DNA from 3 places in the Streptomyces sp. NPDC002835 genome. Region 3 is predicted to be linked to each of the others. Evidence: riboswitches for the same ligand, from Rfam matches in the RefSeq annotation. Region 3 holds a riboswitch; each other region holds the start of a gene.
What was found. Region 3 has a riboswitch for cyclic di-AMP ahead of ACWD01_RS17950 (M23 family metallopeptidase). Riboswitches for the same ligand answer to the same signal wherever they lie in the genome.
Positions count from the first base shown of each region.

Region 1: it holds a riboswitch for cyclic di-AMP, as region 3 does, so the genes downstream of both, ACWD01_RS13325 (transglycosylase family protein) here and ACWD01_RS17950 (M23 family metallopeptidase) in region 3, are expected to answer to the same signal.
Region 2: it holds a riboswitch for cyclic di-AMP, as region 3 does, so the genes downstream of both, ACWD01_RS12375 (NlpC/P60 family protein) here and ACWD01_RS17950 (M23 family metallopeptidase) in region 3, are expected to answer to the same signal.

Region 1 covers NZ_JBSFUW010000010.1:14,382-19,754, reverse strand. Annotated here, with positions in the region: gene ACWD01_RS13335 (cytochrome P450 family protein) at 1-328, shown strand, start outside; gene ACWD01_RS13330 (transglycosylase family protein) at 478-1,467, shown strand; cyclic di-AMP (ydaO/yuaA leader) riboswitch at 1,738-1,924, shown strand; gene ACWD01_RS13325 (transglycosylase family protein) at 1,931-2,617, shown strand; gene eno (phosphopyruvate hydratase) at 2,934-4,226, shown strand; gene ACWD01_RS13315 (FtsB family cell division protein) at 4,371-4,850, shown strand; gene ACWD01_RS13310 (DUF501 domain-containing protein) at 4,891-5,373, shown strand, end outside.
Region 2 covers NZ_JBSFUW010000009.1:80,093-85,465, reverse strand. Annotated here, with positions in the region: gene ACWD01_RS12390 (GNAT family N-acetyltransferase) at 1-752, opposite strand, end outside; gene ACWD01_RS12385 (NlpC/P60 family protein) at 853-1,902, opposite strand; gene ACWD01_RS12380 (hypothetical protein) at 2,247-2,600, shown strand; gene ACWD01_RS12375 (NlpC/P60 family protein) at 2,662-3,852, opposite strand; cyclic di-AMP (ydaO/yuaA leader) riboswitch at 3,855-4,046, opposite strand; gene pcrA (DNA helicase PcrA) at 4,300-5,373, shown strand, end outside.
Region 3 covers NZ_JBSFUW010000014.1:146,741-152,113, forward strand. Annotated here, with positions in the region: gene ACWD01_RS17935 (STM4012 family radical SAM protein) at 1-87, shown strand, start outside; gene ACWD01_RS17940 (STM4011 family radical SAM protein) at 96-983, shown strand; gene ACWD01_RS17945 (SGNH/GDSL hydrolase family protein) at 1,015-1,806, opposite strand; gene ACWD01_RS17950 (M23 family metallopeptidase) at 1,977-2,930, opposite strand; cyclic di-AMP (ydaO/yuaA leader) riboswitch at 2,933-3,091, opposite strand; gene ACWD01_RS17955 (alpha-galactosidase) at 3,394-5,373, opposite strand, start outside.

The DNA of each region.
Region 1 (5,373 bases), on a different contig from region 3:
GGAGCCGCTCACCGTCGGCGGGCAGCGGATCGCGGCGGGCGACCCCGTACTCGTCGTCCTCGCGGCCGCCGACCGCGACCCGGCACGCTTCGACGCCCCGGACACCCTCGATCTGTCCCGGACCGACAACCAGCATCTGGGGTACGGCCACGGCATCCACTACTGCCTCGGCGCCCCGCTCGCCCGGCTCGAGGGGCAGACCGCGCTGGCCACCCTGCTCCGCAGAATGCCGGACTTGCGGCTTGCGGGAGATCCGGCCGATTTGCGGTGGCGTGGGGGTCTCATCATGCGCGGATTGCGCACTCTGCCCGTTGAGTTCACGGTGTAAACAAGCTGACGCTACGTCAAGTCTGTGACTTTCACGTGATCTCTGCTGCATCGACTTGTGACTCACGTTCGAATGCGACTACGTTCACCGTCACTCGGCAGGCATCAGCAGGCCGCAGGATTCACAGCTGTCACGCGAAAGGCAACCGCATGCTCTCCGGGAACGGACGACACCGCCGACCCCGCCAGGCTCCGGCCCTCATCGTCGCGGCAGGGGTGACCGGTTCGGCCATCGCGATCCCGCTGCTCGGCGCGGGCTCGGCGTCCGCGGCCGACGCGAACACCTGGGACCGCGTCGCGGAGTGCGAGAGCGGCGGGGCGTGGAGCGCCGACTTCGGCAACGGCTACTACGGCGGGCTGCAGTTCTCGCAGGAGACCTGGGCCGCGTACGGCGGCACCGCCTACGCGCCGAGCGCCGACCTCGCGAGCCGCTCGCAGCAGATAGCGGTCGCGGAGAAGGTCCTCGCCGCCCAGGGCCCTGGCGCCTGGCCCGCCTGCGGTCCGCTCGCCGGGCTCCAGGACGACGGCGCGGACACCGGCGTCGACCCGGGCATCCTGCCGCTGCCGAAGCAGAGCGACGCGCCGGACGGTGAGCCGTCGCCCGACACGTCCGGTTCCCTCGACGTCCTCGAGCCGACCGACCCGGCGGGCGACAAGCCCGCCGAGGGCTCGGCGGACGACTCGGACGCCACGGGCGAATCCGGCGCGCCGGACACCCGTGACGCGGGCACGCCCTCCGGCGACGCGACCGACCGGCCGGCGACCGGGGACGACGACACCCGCACGGTGCCCACGGACGACGCCACAGAGGCGGCCCCGTCCGGCGAGGCGTCGACCGGCACCGGCAAGCACCGCGGTGCGCCGGGCGACGAGTCCGCCACCGGCGGTTCGGACGGCGCCCGCGAGGACGGCCGCCACGCCTCACGGGGCGACAGCGCGGGCCGCAAGGGCGACGTCGGGGCAACCGCCCCGGGCTCGTACACCGTTCAGCCCGGCGACAATCTGTGCGACATCGCCGCCGCGGAGGAGGTGCCCGGCGGGTGGCCGGCCCTCTACGAGGCGAACGAGGAGACGGTCGGGTCCGACCCGGACCTCATCCTGCCCGGTCAGAGCCTCGACCTGAGCCTGGGTCAGCGCTAGTTCACACGACGGTTCATGGGCTTCTGTCCGCTTCGTTCCGGTGAGACAAGGGTCTCTTTGTCCCAACTAGGGCGCAACGCCCCATGAACTCGGCCACTCCGCCCCTCACCTGCGAAAACGGACATCTTCGGGTGGTCGGTTCGGGCGTTTTCTCCCCGATGTTCGACTTTGAACATCGGGGAGTCCTGTGTCTACGGTCTGAACCGCTCGCCACCGCGGGCCCCGTCGACCGATACGCCGAATCCTGCCGTCGGTCGAGGGGAACAGTCGTCGCTCAGAGCGCCGAAGGCAGGAGCGGGGGACCCAAGGTAAGCGCCGGGGCCGTTCGCCCGGATCGAGAGATCCGGCGGACCGGAGCCGGCTGGGGGTGAAGCCCGCACGTCCCACGGACGTGCGGCCGGGCAACTCACAGGCCCGAACCCGACAGCTCACCTCGTAGGCGTCGGTGAGGAGAAGTTCCATGCTGCGTTCTTCCGACAAGGCCAAGCACCGCCGCCCGTCGAAGGTCACCCGTCTCGTCGCGCTCGCCGGTGTCGCCGGCGCCGCCATCGCCGCCCCGGTTCTCGGCGCGACCTCCGCCTCCGCCGCCACCGCCTCCGAGTGGGACGCCGTCGCCCAGTGCGAGTCCGGCGGCAACTGGTCCATCAACACGGGCAACGGCTACTACGGCGGCCTGCAGTTCTCCGCCTCCACCTGGGCCGCGTACGGCGGCACCGCGTACGCCTCGACCGCCGACCAGGCGTCCAAGGCCCAGCAGATCGAGATAGCCGAGAAGGTCCTGGCCGGCCAGGGCAAGGGCGCCTGGCCGAGCTGCGGCGTCGGCCTGTCCGGTGCCTCCTACGGCGGCGGCTCCGCCGAGGCCGCGCCCGCGCAGCCGTCCCAGGAGCGCTCCGAGGCGCCCACCACGCGCTCCGAGCGCACCGAGGCCCCCGCCCCGGCCCCGAAGGCCGAGAAGCCCGCCGCCGCTCCGCAGGCCAAGGGCTTCAAGAAGGGCGACGGCGAGTACAAGGTCGAGGCCGGCGACACCCTCAGCAAGATCGCGCAGGCCGAGAAGGTCGAGGGCGGCTGGGAGAAGCTGTTCGAGCTGAACAAGGACATCGTCGAGGACGCCGACGTGATCCACCCGGGCCAGCAGCTCCACCTGCGCTGACCCGCACCTGCCTCCCACGGTCCGGCGGTCGTGGGAGGCACCCGTCCGTCGGACGGGACCCGAGCACCCCGGTCCGGCGCGCCTTCCCCCGTACGCGCCGGGCCGGGGCTCGGTCCGTTGCTGGGGCGAGTCCGCCCCGGGGCGCCGGTTACCCGCAGGTAGGAACCGTCCCGTTTGTCCGGTCGCAAGGGGCTTGATGCCCTTTTTCGTCCCAGGGGGCGGGCATCGGCCGGGCCTTTGCCGCCGGGGCGGTTAGGCTCTTGCCGCAAGGCCAAGCAGACCTCTGCACTTTTCTCGCGTCACATCCCAGAAGGAGATGCTCGTGCCGTCCATCGACGTCGTCGTAGCCCGGGAAATCCTGGACTCCCGAGGCAACCCCACGGTCGAGGTCGAGGTTGGCCTCGACGACGGCAGCACGGGTCGTGCTGCAGTTCCGTCCGGCGCCTCCACCGGTGCGTTCGAGGCTCTCGAGCTCCGCGACGGTGACCAGAACCGCTACCAGGGCAAGGGCGTCGAGAAGGCCGTCCTCGCCGTCATCGAGCAGATCGGCCCGGAGCTCGTCGGCTACGACGCCACCGAGCAGCGCCTGATCGACCAGGCGATGTTCGACCTGGACGCCACCCCGGACAAGTCCTCGCTCGGCGCCAACGCCATCCTCGGCGTCTCCCTCGCCGTCGCGCACGCCGCCTCTGAGGCCTCCGACCTGCCGCTCTTCCGCTACCTGGGCGGCCCGAACGCGCACCTGCTGCCCGTTCCGATGATGAACATCCTGAACGGCGGCTCGCACGCCGACTCCAACGTGGACATCCAGGAGTTCATGATCGCGCCGATCGGCGCCGAGTCGTTCTCCGAGGCGCTGCGCTGGGGCACCGAGGTCTACCACACCCTCAAGAAGGTCCTGAAGCAGAAGGGCCTGTCCACCGGCCTCGGCGACGAGGGCGGCTTCGCGCCGAACCTCGACTCCAACCGCGCCGCCCTCGACCTCATCCTCGAGGCCATCAAGGAGGCCGGCTACACCCCGGGCAAGGACATCGCGCTCGCGCTCGACGTCGCCGCGTCCGAGTTCTACAAGGACGGCTCGTACGAGTTCGAGGGCAAGTCCCGCTCGGCCGCCGAGATGACCGAGTACTACGAGGAGCTCGCCGCCTCGTACCCGCTGGTCTCCATCGAGGACCCGCTGTTCGAGGACGACTGGGACGGCTGGAAGGTCCTCACCGAGAAGCTGGGCACCAAGGTCCAGATCGTCGGCGACGACCTCTTCGTCACCAACCCGGAGCGCCTGGCCCGCGGCATCGACGAGAACGCCGCGAACGCGCTGCTCGTCAAGGTCAACCAGATCGGCTCGCTGACCGAGACCCTCGACGCCGTCGAGCTCGCCCAGCGCAGCGGCTTCAAGTGCATGATGTCCCACCGCTCCGGCGAGACCGAGGACGTCACCATCGCCGACCTGGCCGTCGCCACCAACTGCGGCCAGATCAAGACCGGCGCCCCGGCCCGCTCCGAGCGCGTCGCCAAGTACAACCAGCTGCTGCGCATCGAGGAGATCCTCGACGACGCGGCGGTGTACGCGGGCCGCAGCGCGTTCCCGCGGTTCAAGTACGAGGACTGAGCACCGCACGAGCGACGCCGAGCGTCGCCGGGCCACCGGTGATCACCGGCTGATCACCGGCTGACGCCCTGTCGTACGTACGTCCCCGGCCGCGGTCCCGTACCGTGTCCGGGGACGTCGGCGTGTGAAGGGGAGGCGAGTGGGATGGCGCGCAGGCCGGAAGCGGACAGGTTCTCCACCGCGACCAGGCTGCGGCTGCTCGGCGAGCAGACCGCCGCCCGCGTCTACCGCTCCCAGAACCGCCGCCAGGCCCGCCGCTCCCGGCTCACCGGCCGCGCGGCCTTCCTCGCCCTCGTCGTCTGCTCGCTCGTCGTGGCGCTCGCCTACCCGATGCGCCAGTACGTCTCCCAGCGGGCGGACATCGCCGAGCAGGAACGCCTCATGGACGAGGCGCGCGCACAGGTCGAGCAGCTCAAGGACGAGAAGGCGCGCCTCCAGGACGACATGTACATCCGGCGGCTAGCCCGCGAGCATCTGCACTACGTGCTCCCGGGGGAGACCGGATTCACCATGATCGACCCCGAGGCCGCGGAGCGGGAGCGCGAAGAGAGCGGCGCGGCCGACCGGCCGTGGTACTCGAACGTATGGAACGGCGTGGACAGCGCCGACGGTCCGCAGCAGTAGCAGCACCCGGCAGCAGTAGCAGTCACCGAACAAGGCAGGCATGGAAACCCCTCCTCCCACCACCGAACCCACCGAGCCCACGGACGCGGACGTCGCCGCGTTCAAGGAGCAGCTCGGCCGGCCGCCGCGAGGTCTGCGCTCGATCGCGCACCGCTGCCCCTGCGGGCAGCCCGACGTCGTCGAGACCGCGCCGCGGCTTCCCGACGGCACCCCCTTCCCGACGCTGTACTACCTGACGTGTCCGCGGGCCGCCTCCGCGATCGGCACGCTCGAGGCGAACGGCGTCATGAAGGAGATGACCGAACGCCTGGCGGCCGACCCGGAACTGGCCGCCGCGTACCGGGCCGCCCACGAGGACTACATCGCCCGCCGTGATGCCATCGAGGTCCTGGAGGGCTTCCCCAGCGCGGGCGGCATGCCGGACCGGGTGAAGTGCCTGCACGTCCTGGTCGGCCACTCGCTGGCGGCCGGCCCCGGGGTGAACCCGCTGGGCGACGAGGCGATCGCGATGCTGCCCGAGTGG
Region 2 (5,373 bases), on a different contig from region 3:
CTCAGCGACATGTCGGTCTTGTCGCCGACCCGGGTGTAGCCGACGGCGGCGTAGACGCGTTCGACGTCCGCGTCGCCGGGCTCCAGCCAGACCGTGCGGCAGCCCTGCTCGAAGGCCCGGGCCGTCAGATAGGCGGAGAGGGCGGCGCCGATGCCCCTGCGGCGGTGGGAGGCGGCGACCGCGAGGCCGGTCAGCTCGCTGAGGCCGTCGACGGGGATCGAGCAGCTGCCCGCGGCGACCGGGGCGCCGTCCGTGTCGTCGGTGGCCAGCGCCGCGGCGCCGCCGCCCTCCGTGACGCGCCGCAGGGCCGCGATCTGGCCCTCCGTCACCTCGCCGTCCATGCCGTAGCCCGCGTGCTGCACGGCGGCCGCGGCGCGGTGCCCGGCCTCGTCGGTCAGCACCGTGGGGGTGATGCCGGGCACCGGGGGCGGCGTCACCAGCGCCTCGGGGGAGCAGGCGAGCAGGGGGGCGCGCCGCTCGACGGTGAACCCGGCGGCGAGCAGGGCCGGTTCGAGGGCGGGGGCGCAGGACGGCAGGAACTCCAGGCGCGGCAGCCGGTCCCGTTCGCGGAACACCTCGACCAGTGCCTTGATGTCGCCGGGCGTGGGGTTCACGCCGTGGTCGGGGACGGCGTAATTGACGGGCGGGATGGGCCAGTCGGCGTCGTAGCGGACCGTGAAGGGGCCGACGCGTACGTGGCCGGGCGAGCGGCGTGCGAGGGTGCGCACATAGTTCTGGACGTCGACGTCCACGTGGTCTCCTGCCGGTCGGGCAACGGGGGGCGGGCCCCCGGGACCCCGGGATGGTGCCACCCGGACCGGAGCCCCCGCTATCGGATTACCGGCACGGCCGTCACGCGGGACGGGTCGCCCCCGCGAACGGCATCTCGTCGATCGGCGCGATCCGCACCGGAGCGCCGGGCCGCGGCGCGTGGATCATCCTGCCGCCGCCGATATAGAGCCCGACGTGCGAGACGCCCGAGTAGAAGAACACCAGGTCGCCCGGGGCGAGTCGGGAGCGGGGAACGCGCTCGCCGGCGTTGATCTGGGTGTACGTGGTGCGCGGCAGCGACACCCCGGCGGCGCGCCAGGCGGCCTGGGTGAGGCCCGAGCAGTCGTAGGAGCCCGGCCCCGTCGCGCCCCACACGTACGGCTTGCCGAGCGCCCTGTACGCGTACGCGACGGCCTGGGCGGCCCGGCTGTTCGGGGCCCGCAGCGGGCTCCGGGGGGCGTCGGCGCGGTCGGCGCGGGCGGGCGCCCGGGTGGAGCCGCCGTCGTTGTACGCGGCGCGCTGCTCGGCGGTGAGCCTGGCCAGCAGCCGTTCGGCGGCCGCGAGTTTGCCGCGCACCGTGGCCTTGTGACCGGCCAGTTCCTTGCGGCGGGCCTCCAGCGTGGCGACCTTCTCCGCGGCCTGCTCCTTGAGGTCTGCCAGCTCCCTCAGTTGGCGCCGGACCCCGGCGATCGTGGCGGCCTGCCGGGCGCCGACCCGTTCGGCGCGGGCGGCGCGCTCCAGGTAGTCCTCCGGGTCGGAGGTGAGGGCGAGGCGCAGTCCGGGATCCATGCCGCCGTCGCGGTACTGGGCCGTGGCGACCGAACCGAGCGCGTTGCGGGAGGCGTTGAGCCGCTCGGTCCTGCGCGCGGCCTCGTCGCGCAGCGCGTCGAGCGACCTGCGGGCGCTCGACGTCTGCTCCTTGGCGCCGTTGTAGTTCTCGGTGGCGGCCTCCGCCTCCCGGTACAGCTTGTCGACCCGGATCTTGACCTGAGCGGGGGTGAGGCGGGGCTCGGCCTGGACCGTGCCCTCGAACGCGGTGCCGGTCGCCGCGCCGGCGAGGGCGAGGGTGACCGCGGTACGGGCGGCCGGCCCGCCGAACAGGCGCGGCCTTGGTTTCCGGTGGGTTGCCACGAGGGCTTCCACGTCCTTCCGTCGATCGCTGCCCGCCGTTCGCGTCCGGCGGCGGGCCGCACAGGGGAGCGGCCCACCGCCGGACATCCCGGCGGTGGCGGCCGAGTGCCGTCCGGCTGTACGACGGCTGGTGGGGAGTCGGCCACCTGAGGAAGGACGCTAGACGCCGCGGTCACGGGGGCGGGGCGGAAGGACCGCAAAGTACCGAAGATGGACGCTTGGGACCGGTTGCCGACCACCCGATGGACGTCACGGTTCCGCATTGCCGCGGCCTGCCGACCGATGCGGCGGAGCGGGCCCACCTGCCCGACGGGCGGTGGTATGGGGAGGGTTAGGCTCCGGCCATGGACGTACTCATCAATGTCTTCGTCGCCCTGCACATCATTGGTATCGCCTCGCTGCTGGGCGGATTCCTGACCCAGATGAAGGCGATGGGGGAGGGCACGGCCCGCTTCAACCCGGCGATGCTGCACGGCGCGCTGACCATGCTGGTCACGGGCGTGGCGCTGGTGGGTCTGAACCAGGCGGACGACCAGACGGTGAACAACCTCAAGATCGGCGTCAAGCTGGCGGTCCTGGTGGTGATCCTCGGCCTCGTCTACGTCAAGCGGGACGAGGAGAGGGTCGACAAGGCGCTGTTCGGCGCGGTCGGCGGCCTGACCATGGTCAACATCTTCATCGCCACCCTCTGGACCTGATCCGGGCCGGACATACCGGTGCCCGGGCGGCTCGGCCGCCCGGGCACTCGTGCGACCGGGGTCAGGCGGGGCGGACGCTGCCGTAGATCGGCATGTAGAAGATGGACTCCTCGCGGACGTTCGTGCCCGGCTTGGGGGCGTGGATCATCTTGCCGTCGCCGATGTAGATCCCGACGTGGCTGATGTCGTCGTAGAAGAAGACCAGGTCGCCGGGGAGCAGATCCGCCGTCGCGACGCGGGTGCCGACCTTCACCTGGTCCCAGGTGGTGCGCGGCAGGTCCACGCCGGCCGCCTTCCAGGCGGCCGCGGTGAGGCCGGAGCAGTCGTACGAGCTCGGGCCCGTCGCGCCCCACACGTACGGCTTGCCGATCTGGGCGCGGGCGAAGGCGAGGACCTTGTCGGCCTTGGCCGCGTAGGTGCCGTCGTCCGTGCCGGTCCCGGTGCCGGTGTCCGTACCAGTGTCCGTCCCCGGGTCGGTGGTGCCGGGGTCCGTGCTCGGGGCCGTCTCGCGCTCCTGGGCCTGCCGCTCGGCCTCCGCCCTGGCGGCGGCCTCGGCCGCGGCCTTCGCCTCGGCCTTGCGGCGGGCCTCCTCCTCCTTCTTCCGCTCGATCGCGGCGAGCCGTGCCTTCTCCTCCGCCGTCAGCGTCGACAGCAGGGTGCGCGCCTCCGCGAGCTTGGTCTGCACCGTCTGCTTGCTGGTGCGCAGCGCCTCCTGGGAGTCCGTGAGGGACTCGAGGCGCTTCGTCGCCGCCGCGCGCTGCTTGGCCGCCGCCGCCCGCTCGGTCTCGTACTCGCTGACCGCGGTGCGCTGCTGGGCCGTCATCCGGTCCATCAGCTGCGTCTGGTCGAAGTACGCCTGCGGGCTGTCCGCGAACATCAGCGCGGCGGTGGGCGTGACGGAACCGGTGCGGTACTGCGCGGCCGCGTAGTTGCCGAGCTCGCGGCGGGACTCGTTCAGCTTCTCGGTGCGCTTGGCCGCCTCGTCGAGGAGCTGGTCCACCTCTTGGCGCTTCTCCGCGGTGGCTTCCTTCGCCTTGTTGTACTCCTGCGTGGCGCTGCCGGCCTGCCGGTACAGGTCGTCGACCTTCTTCTGCACCTCTTCGATGCTGGGCTTCGGCTCGGCGGGCGCGGCCGTCGCGCTCTGCGTGGAGAGCAGGGTCACACCCGCGAGGGCTGCCGTGGTGAATCCGACGGCGGAGGACGGTTTGGTGCTTCGGCTGCGGGGCTTGCGATGCGACGCCAAGGCCGGCATCTCCTTCTTCCGTGGACCGCCTACCGGGTTAGCTGTCGGGTTCGGGCGAACGGAAGGTGCCCTACGGACCGAGTGGCGCGCGGTCCGATTCACCCCGGTGGTACTGGGTCCTCCCGTGTCGAGGACGGTGTCGGGAGGGTGGGTCCCCGGTTCCGGACTCCGTTGCCGGAGGCCGGATTCGGCGCAGGCCGCCCGTTCGGCGTGGTTCGCCGGGAGGGGTGCGGGCCGCCTGGTCGAGCACGCTAGCCAACTCGTGCAGCCGCTGTGAAGGTTGATGTTCGATATGTCCGATACATTTTCGTGACCTTTTTCGGCGGATGGTCCCCGGCCCGGCTCCGGAGGCGGATTCGTCGCCTGGCGGAATCGCGCCGTCACCGACCGTCGCCCGCCGCCGGTCTTCGGCGTGCGGCCACGGTTGTCGGTGCGGCCGCCTAGACTCGTTAGGCGATGAGCAGCCTCTTTGACGACAGCTTCCTGGCGGACCTTCAGCCCCAAGCGGACGAGCATCCGCCGCCGCCCGAGGATTCGGCTCCGGAGCAGATCCCGGACGACCTCTTCCAGGGCGCCTTCGACGTGCCCCCGGCCCGCGACGGGTACTACCGCGACGGCGCGCCGCGCCCCGTGGTGGACCCCGCCGCGCTCCTCGACGGGCTGAACGAACAGCAGCGCGCCGCTGTCGTGCACACAGGGTCACCCCTGCTCATCGTGGCCGGCGCCGGCTCCGGCAAGACGCGGGTGCTCACGCACCGCATCGCGCATCTGCTCGGGACCCGCCATGTGCACCCCGGCCAGATACTGGCGATCACCTTCACCAACAAGGCCGCCGGCGAGATGAAGGAGCGCGTCGAGCAGCTGGTGGGCCCGCGCGCCAACGCCATGTGGGTCATGACCTTCCACAGCGCGTGCGTGCGCATCCTGCGCCGCGAGTCCAAGAAGCTGGGCTTCACCTCGTCGTTCTCGATCTACGACGCCGCCGACTCGAAGCGGCTGATGTCGCTGGTCTGCCGCGATCTGGACCTCGACCCGAAGAAGTTCCCGCCGAAGTCCTTCAGCGCCAAGATCTCGAACCTGAAGAACGAGCTGATCGACGAGGAGACCTTCGCCGACCAGGCCCAGGCCGGTTTCGAGAAGACGCTCGCCGAGGCGTACCGGATGTACCAGGCGCGGCTGCGCGAGGCCAACGCCCTGGACTTCGACGACATCATCATGACGACGGTCCACCTCCTCCAGGCCTTCCCGGACGTCGCCGAGCACTACCGCCGCCGCTTCCGGCACGTCCTCGTCGACGAGTACCAGGACACCAACCACGCGCAGTACACGCTCGTGCGCGAGCTGGTGGGCACCGGCTACGAGGACCTGGACCCGGCCGAGCTCTGCGTCGTCGGCGACGCCGACCAGTCGATCTACGCCTTCCGCGGCGCGACCATCCGCAACATCCTCCAGTTCGAGGAGGACTACCCGGACGCGACGACGATCCTGCTGGAGCAGAACTACCGCTCCACCCAGACGATCCTGTCCGCC
Region 3 (5,373 bases):
GAGGGCCTGGCCCACTCGGACGCCCTGGGCCCGGAGCTGTTCTCACCCGCGGTGCGCGCCGCCATGGCCGCGTACGAGCCGAAGTGACCGGGCCCATGGACCTGACCGTGCTGTACCGGGGCCCGCTGGCGTCCTGCGACTACGACTGCCCGTACTGCCCGTTCGCGAAGCGGCGCGACAGCCGCGAGCAGTTGCGCGCCGACCGCGCGGCGCTGGAGCGGTTCACGGCCTGGGCCGCCGCGCAGCGGGACGACCGGCTGTCGGTGCTGTTCACCCCGTGGGGCGAGGGGCTGGTGCGCTCCTGGTACCGGAAGGCGCTGACCGAGCTGTCGCGGCTGCCGCACATCCGCCGGGTGGCGATCCAGACGAATCTCAGCGGCCGCACCGACTGGGTGGCGGACGCGGACCCGGCGAAGCTCGCGCTGTGGTGCACCTATCACCCGGGACAGACTCCTTACGACCGGTTCGTTGGCAAATGCCGGGATCTGATCCGGCGGGAGATCCGGTTCAGCGTGGGCATCGTCGGCTTCCCCGCCCATCTCGCGGAGGCGCGCCGGCTCCGCGCCGAGCTGCCTGCGCACGTCTACCTCTGGGTGAACGCGCCCGAGGGGCACGAACTCTCCGACGCCGAGGCCGACGCCTGGACCGAGCTGGACCCGCTCTTCCCGTTCAGCCGCCGTCCGCACCGATCCGCCGGGCTGCCGTGCCGCACCGGCGAGTCGGTGGTCTCGGTGGACGGCGACGGGACGGTCCGCCGCTGCCACTTCGTCCCCGCCGAACTGGGCAACCTCTACGACGGTTCGTACCGCCGGGCGCTGCGCCCCCGCGCCTGCCCGCTCGCCGTGTGCGACTGCCACATCGGCTATGTCCACCTGGAGACGCTGCCGCTGTACGACGTCTTCGCGGGCGGCGTCCTCGAACGGATCCCCGCCCCGGCCGCACTCGACCGGACCCCCGCCCGGACCCCCGCTGACCTCCCCTGACCTCCCCGTCATCCGCCGTCCTCCGCCGCCCTCAGAGCGGCAGCAGGTCCGGGCGCTTGGCCTCGACGTGGTCGCCGGAGCTCTCGCCGCGCAGCCGTCGTCCGATCCAGGGCGCCAGGTACTCGCGCGCCCATTGGATGTCGTCCCTGCGCACCTCCAGCGCCCCGCGCGGGGGCAGCGGCGGCCACGGCTGGTCGGGGTCGGCGGGCACGTCGAGTCCGAGGACCTGTGCCGCGCGGAGCGCGACCCGGGTGTGCCCCTCGGGCGACAGGTGCAGCCGGTCGGCGTCCCAGGCCCGCCGGTCCTGGACGGACTTGAGCGACCACAGGTCCAGCACCGGGCAGTCGTACCGGTCGGCGATGGCCCGCACATGCGCCGTGTACGTGGCGATCTTGCCGCGCAGATGGCGCAGGACGGGCACGTTCCGGGTGTCGAAGCCGGTCGTCACCATGACCGTGCCGACCGAGGCCGTGAGGTCGGCGACGGCCCGCTCGAAGCGTTCGGCCACGTCGTCCGGGTCGGAGCCCGGGCGGATGATGTCGTTGCCGCCGGCGCAGAAGGTGACGAGGTCGGGCGCGAGCTCCCGGGCCCTCGGCACCTGCTCGTCGACGATCTGGTCGAGGAGCCGCCCGCGCACGGCGAGGTTGGCGTAGCGGAAGCTGTGCTCCGGCCTTCGGTCGGCGAGCAGGACCGCGAAACGGTCCGCCCACCCGACGAAGCCGCCGTCGGGCCCCGGGTCGCCCACGCCCTCGGTGAAGCTGTCACCGATCGCCGCGTACGACCCGAATGCGCCACTGTTCTCTGTTCTCGAATCGTCTGCCACAAGGGCACATCTTTCCTTTATGGATGTGACCTACGCGACCGTAAGGAGGGGTTGACGGGGGGTGATCTTTACCACCCGTCAGTTTCCGGCGGGCCGGAATACGCGGAAGTCCCCGCTCCGCCAGGACGGAACGGGGATTTCCGGAATTGCCGGACGGTGGGCCGCACGGGTCAGAGGGAGACGCCGTGCTCCCGCAGGTAGGCCAGCGGGTCGATGTCCGAGCCGTAGGACGGGCCGGTGCGGACCTCGAAGTGCAGGTGCGGGCCGGAGGAGTTGCCGGTGGAACCGGACAGGCCGATCTGCTGCCCGCCGCTCACGGACTGTCCGCCGGAGACGGCCAGGGAGGAGAGGTGGGCGTACTGGGAGTAGGTGCCGTCCGTGTGCTGGATGACGACCTCGTTGCCGTACGCGCCGCTCCAGCCGGCGGAGACGACGGTGCCCGCACCGACGGCCTTGACGGAGCTGCCGGTCGGGGCGGCGAAGTCGACGCCGGTGTGGTAACCGCTGGACCACATCGCGCCGGAGGCGCGGTACGGCGTGGTGACGGCCGCGTCGACCGGGGCGCTGAAGCCGGACGCGGACGCCGGGGCCGCGGCCTCCTTCGCGGGAGCCGGCTTCGCGGGCGCCTTCTTCGCCGGGGCCTGGGCCTGCGGAGCGGCGGCCCGCGAGTCGTCGCGCGACGGGCGCGGCTTGGACTCGGCGCGGGGCTCGGGGTCGTTCTTCGCCTTGGACTTGGCGCCGATCGTCAGCTCCAGACCCGGGTGGATCAGCGACGGGTCGGAGCCGATGGCGCGGCGGTTGTCGTTGAAGAGCTGCTTCCAGCCGCCGCGGACGCTCTGCTCTTCGGCGATCTTCGACAGGTAGTCGCCGGCGACGACGGTGTACGTCTTCGGGGCCTTCTTGGCGGCCGGCAGCGCCGACTCGGCGAGGGCCGGGGCGGCCAGCGCCGGGGCGGCGGCCTGCTGGGGTGCGGCGACCGGTGCCGCCGCCGGGGCGGGGGCCGCGGTGGCGGTCGTGGCGCCGATCAGCGGGAGCGCGATGACGGCGCCGCCCGTGCCGGCGACGACGAAGCCGCGGGTGAACGGGTTGAACTTGGGACGACGGTGCTTACCCTTCGCGGGCATGGCGCATTCCTCTCCGGCGCCTACGAGGTGAGCTGTCGGGTTCGGGCTGGAGATGCCCGGTCGCACTGCTTGTACGACTTCACCCCAAGCCGTCCGGTTTTCCCGGAATCGGCGTACTACCTGGGTCCCCCGCTCCTGCCACACGTGGGTGGGTTCGAATTCCGGGCGGCGGCAGGATTAGGCGTTCCGTCCGGATTGAGCGTGACCGTAGGCGAGTCGGGCAGTCGTGGACAAGCGAGGATTTTCCACGATCAATGCAGAGCCCGATATCACCGGGGATTTCCGGTCACCCTCCGTGGACGACGGTCCTTCAATTGCCTTGCCGGTTACGGAATTGGCCCGCCGGTCCCGGCCACACAACGTCACGAATATGACGCTGCTCACCAGCCGGGGACCATCTCCCCCGCTTACGGGGCACGTTATGCCGAACCAGCCAATTCGGACAGAAGAAGCATTTGGCCATCTAGTGCCGCACTACGACCGCGGTCCACGCCCGCCTGAGCCGGATCACGGTGGCGTCCATGTCACCCTTCAGTCCGGTGTGCAGTCCGTGGTGCAGCAGCACCGCGCCCCGATGGACCGCTCCGGTGTCCACGCACGCGTAGGCGGCGGCCGGGTCGAGGCCGCGCAGCCGGAGCGCCGGCGGCCGCTCGCCGTACCGCTGCGCCTCGAGCAGCGCGAGCACGACCGTCTCGTCGCCCCGGACGTACTGCACGGCGCTCAGCCCGCCCTCCGGGGCCCGCAGCCGGTACAGCTCCCCGTGCTGGACGAGCGGCCTGATCTCCTTGTAGAGCCGGATCCAGTCAGCCGCCTCCGACAGTTCCGCCTCGCTCCACTGTGCGAGGTCTCCCCCGACGCCCAGTACCCCGGCCATGGCGCTGACGAAGCGGAAGCGCAGACTGCTCCGGCGGCCGTTGAGCTGGGCGTTGGGGCTGTCGGTCACCCAGGCCGCCATGACCCGGGCCGGGTGCAGCTGGCTGAAGCCGTGCTGGACGGCGAGCCGGTCCAGCGGGTCCGTGTTGTCCGAGGTCCACACCTGGTCGGTGCGGCCGAGGACCCCGAGGTCGATCCGGCCGCCGCCGCCGGAGCAGGACTCGAAGGCGACGCCCGGATGCGCGGCCCGCAGCCGGTCCAGCAGGGCGTAGAAGCCCTCGACGTGCCCGGTCCACAGCTTCTGCGGATACGGCTCCCCCGGCCAGCCCGCGTCGGTGAAGCAGCGGTTGAAGTCCCACTTCACATAGTCGACGGGCGCGCCGGACAGCAGGGCGTCGAGCTGCTTCCACAGATGCTCCCGGACGTCCTCGCGCGCGAGATTCAGTACGAGCTGGTTGCGGAATTCGGTGCGCGTGCGTCCCGGATGGTGCTGCACCCAGTCGGGGTGGGCGCGGTAGAGGTCGCTGTCCGCGTTGACCATCTCGGGCTCCACCCAGATCCCGAACCGCATGCCGAGACCGTGGACTTCGCGGGCGAGCGGCGCGAGGCCGCCGGGGAAGCGGTCCGGGTTCGGCGTCCAGTCGCCGAGTCCGGCGCGGTCGCTGGTGCGCCGCCCGAACCAGGCGTCGTCCACGACGAAAAGCTCGACGCCGATCCCCGCGGCCAGCCGGGCGAGGGCCAGCTGCTGCTGCTCCGAGATGTCGAAGCCGGTGGCCTCCCAGGAGTTGTAGAGCACCGGACGCGCCTCCTGGGCGCCGGGGATCACATGGGCGAGCTGCCAGGCGTGCCACGCCCTGCTGGCGCCGCCGAACCCGCCGTCGCTCCACAGCCCCGCGAAGACGGGCGAGGTGTAGGTCTCCCCCGGCGCGAGCAGTACCAGCCCGGAGTCGTCGTGACCGGCCCCGCCGGTGATCTGTACGCATTTGTCCGGGAGCTGCTGTACGGCGATCCGCCACGATCCGGACCAGCCGAGGGCGCAGCCGTACACCTCGCCGCGCTCCTCGGTGGCGCCTTCCGCGTCCAGGGCCACCCAGGGCAGGTGCTGGTGGCCGGTGTGGCCGCGCCGGCTGCCGATGATCTTCTCGCCGTAGCTGATCTCGGAACGGACCAGCCGGGACTCGGCGGCCCAGCGGCCGTGCAGCTGGGAGAGCCGCCATGCGTCCCGGTGCGGCAGCGTCCAGGCGGCGGCGTCGGCCCGGAGCAGTTCGAGGTCCGGCCCGGCGCCGTCGTGGGCGACGGTGGTCCAGCGCTCGATCACGTCGGAGTCGTCGCGCATCCGGTAGTGCAGCGTCAGGCCGAGGCCGACCTGTGCGTCGGTGAAGCGCAGCCGCAGCTCGTCGTCCTCCGCGGCCCAGCCGGCGAAGGCCCATTCGGTGCCGCGCACGGACTCGGTTCGGACCGACAGCGCGGGGCGGACGAACCGGGGGCCGCCCTCGACGGGGTACTCCTCGCGCCCGTCGAGCTGGGACTCGAACGGCCAGTACGGCGGCGGCCCTTGCGCCGCCAGCGC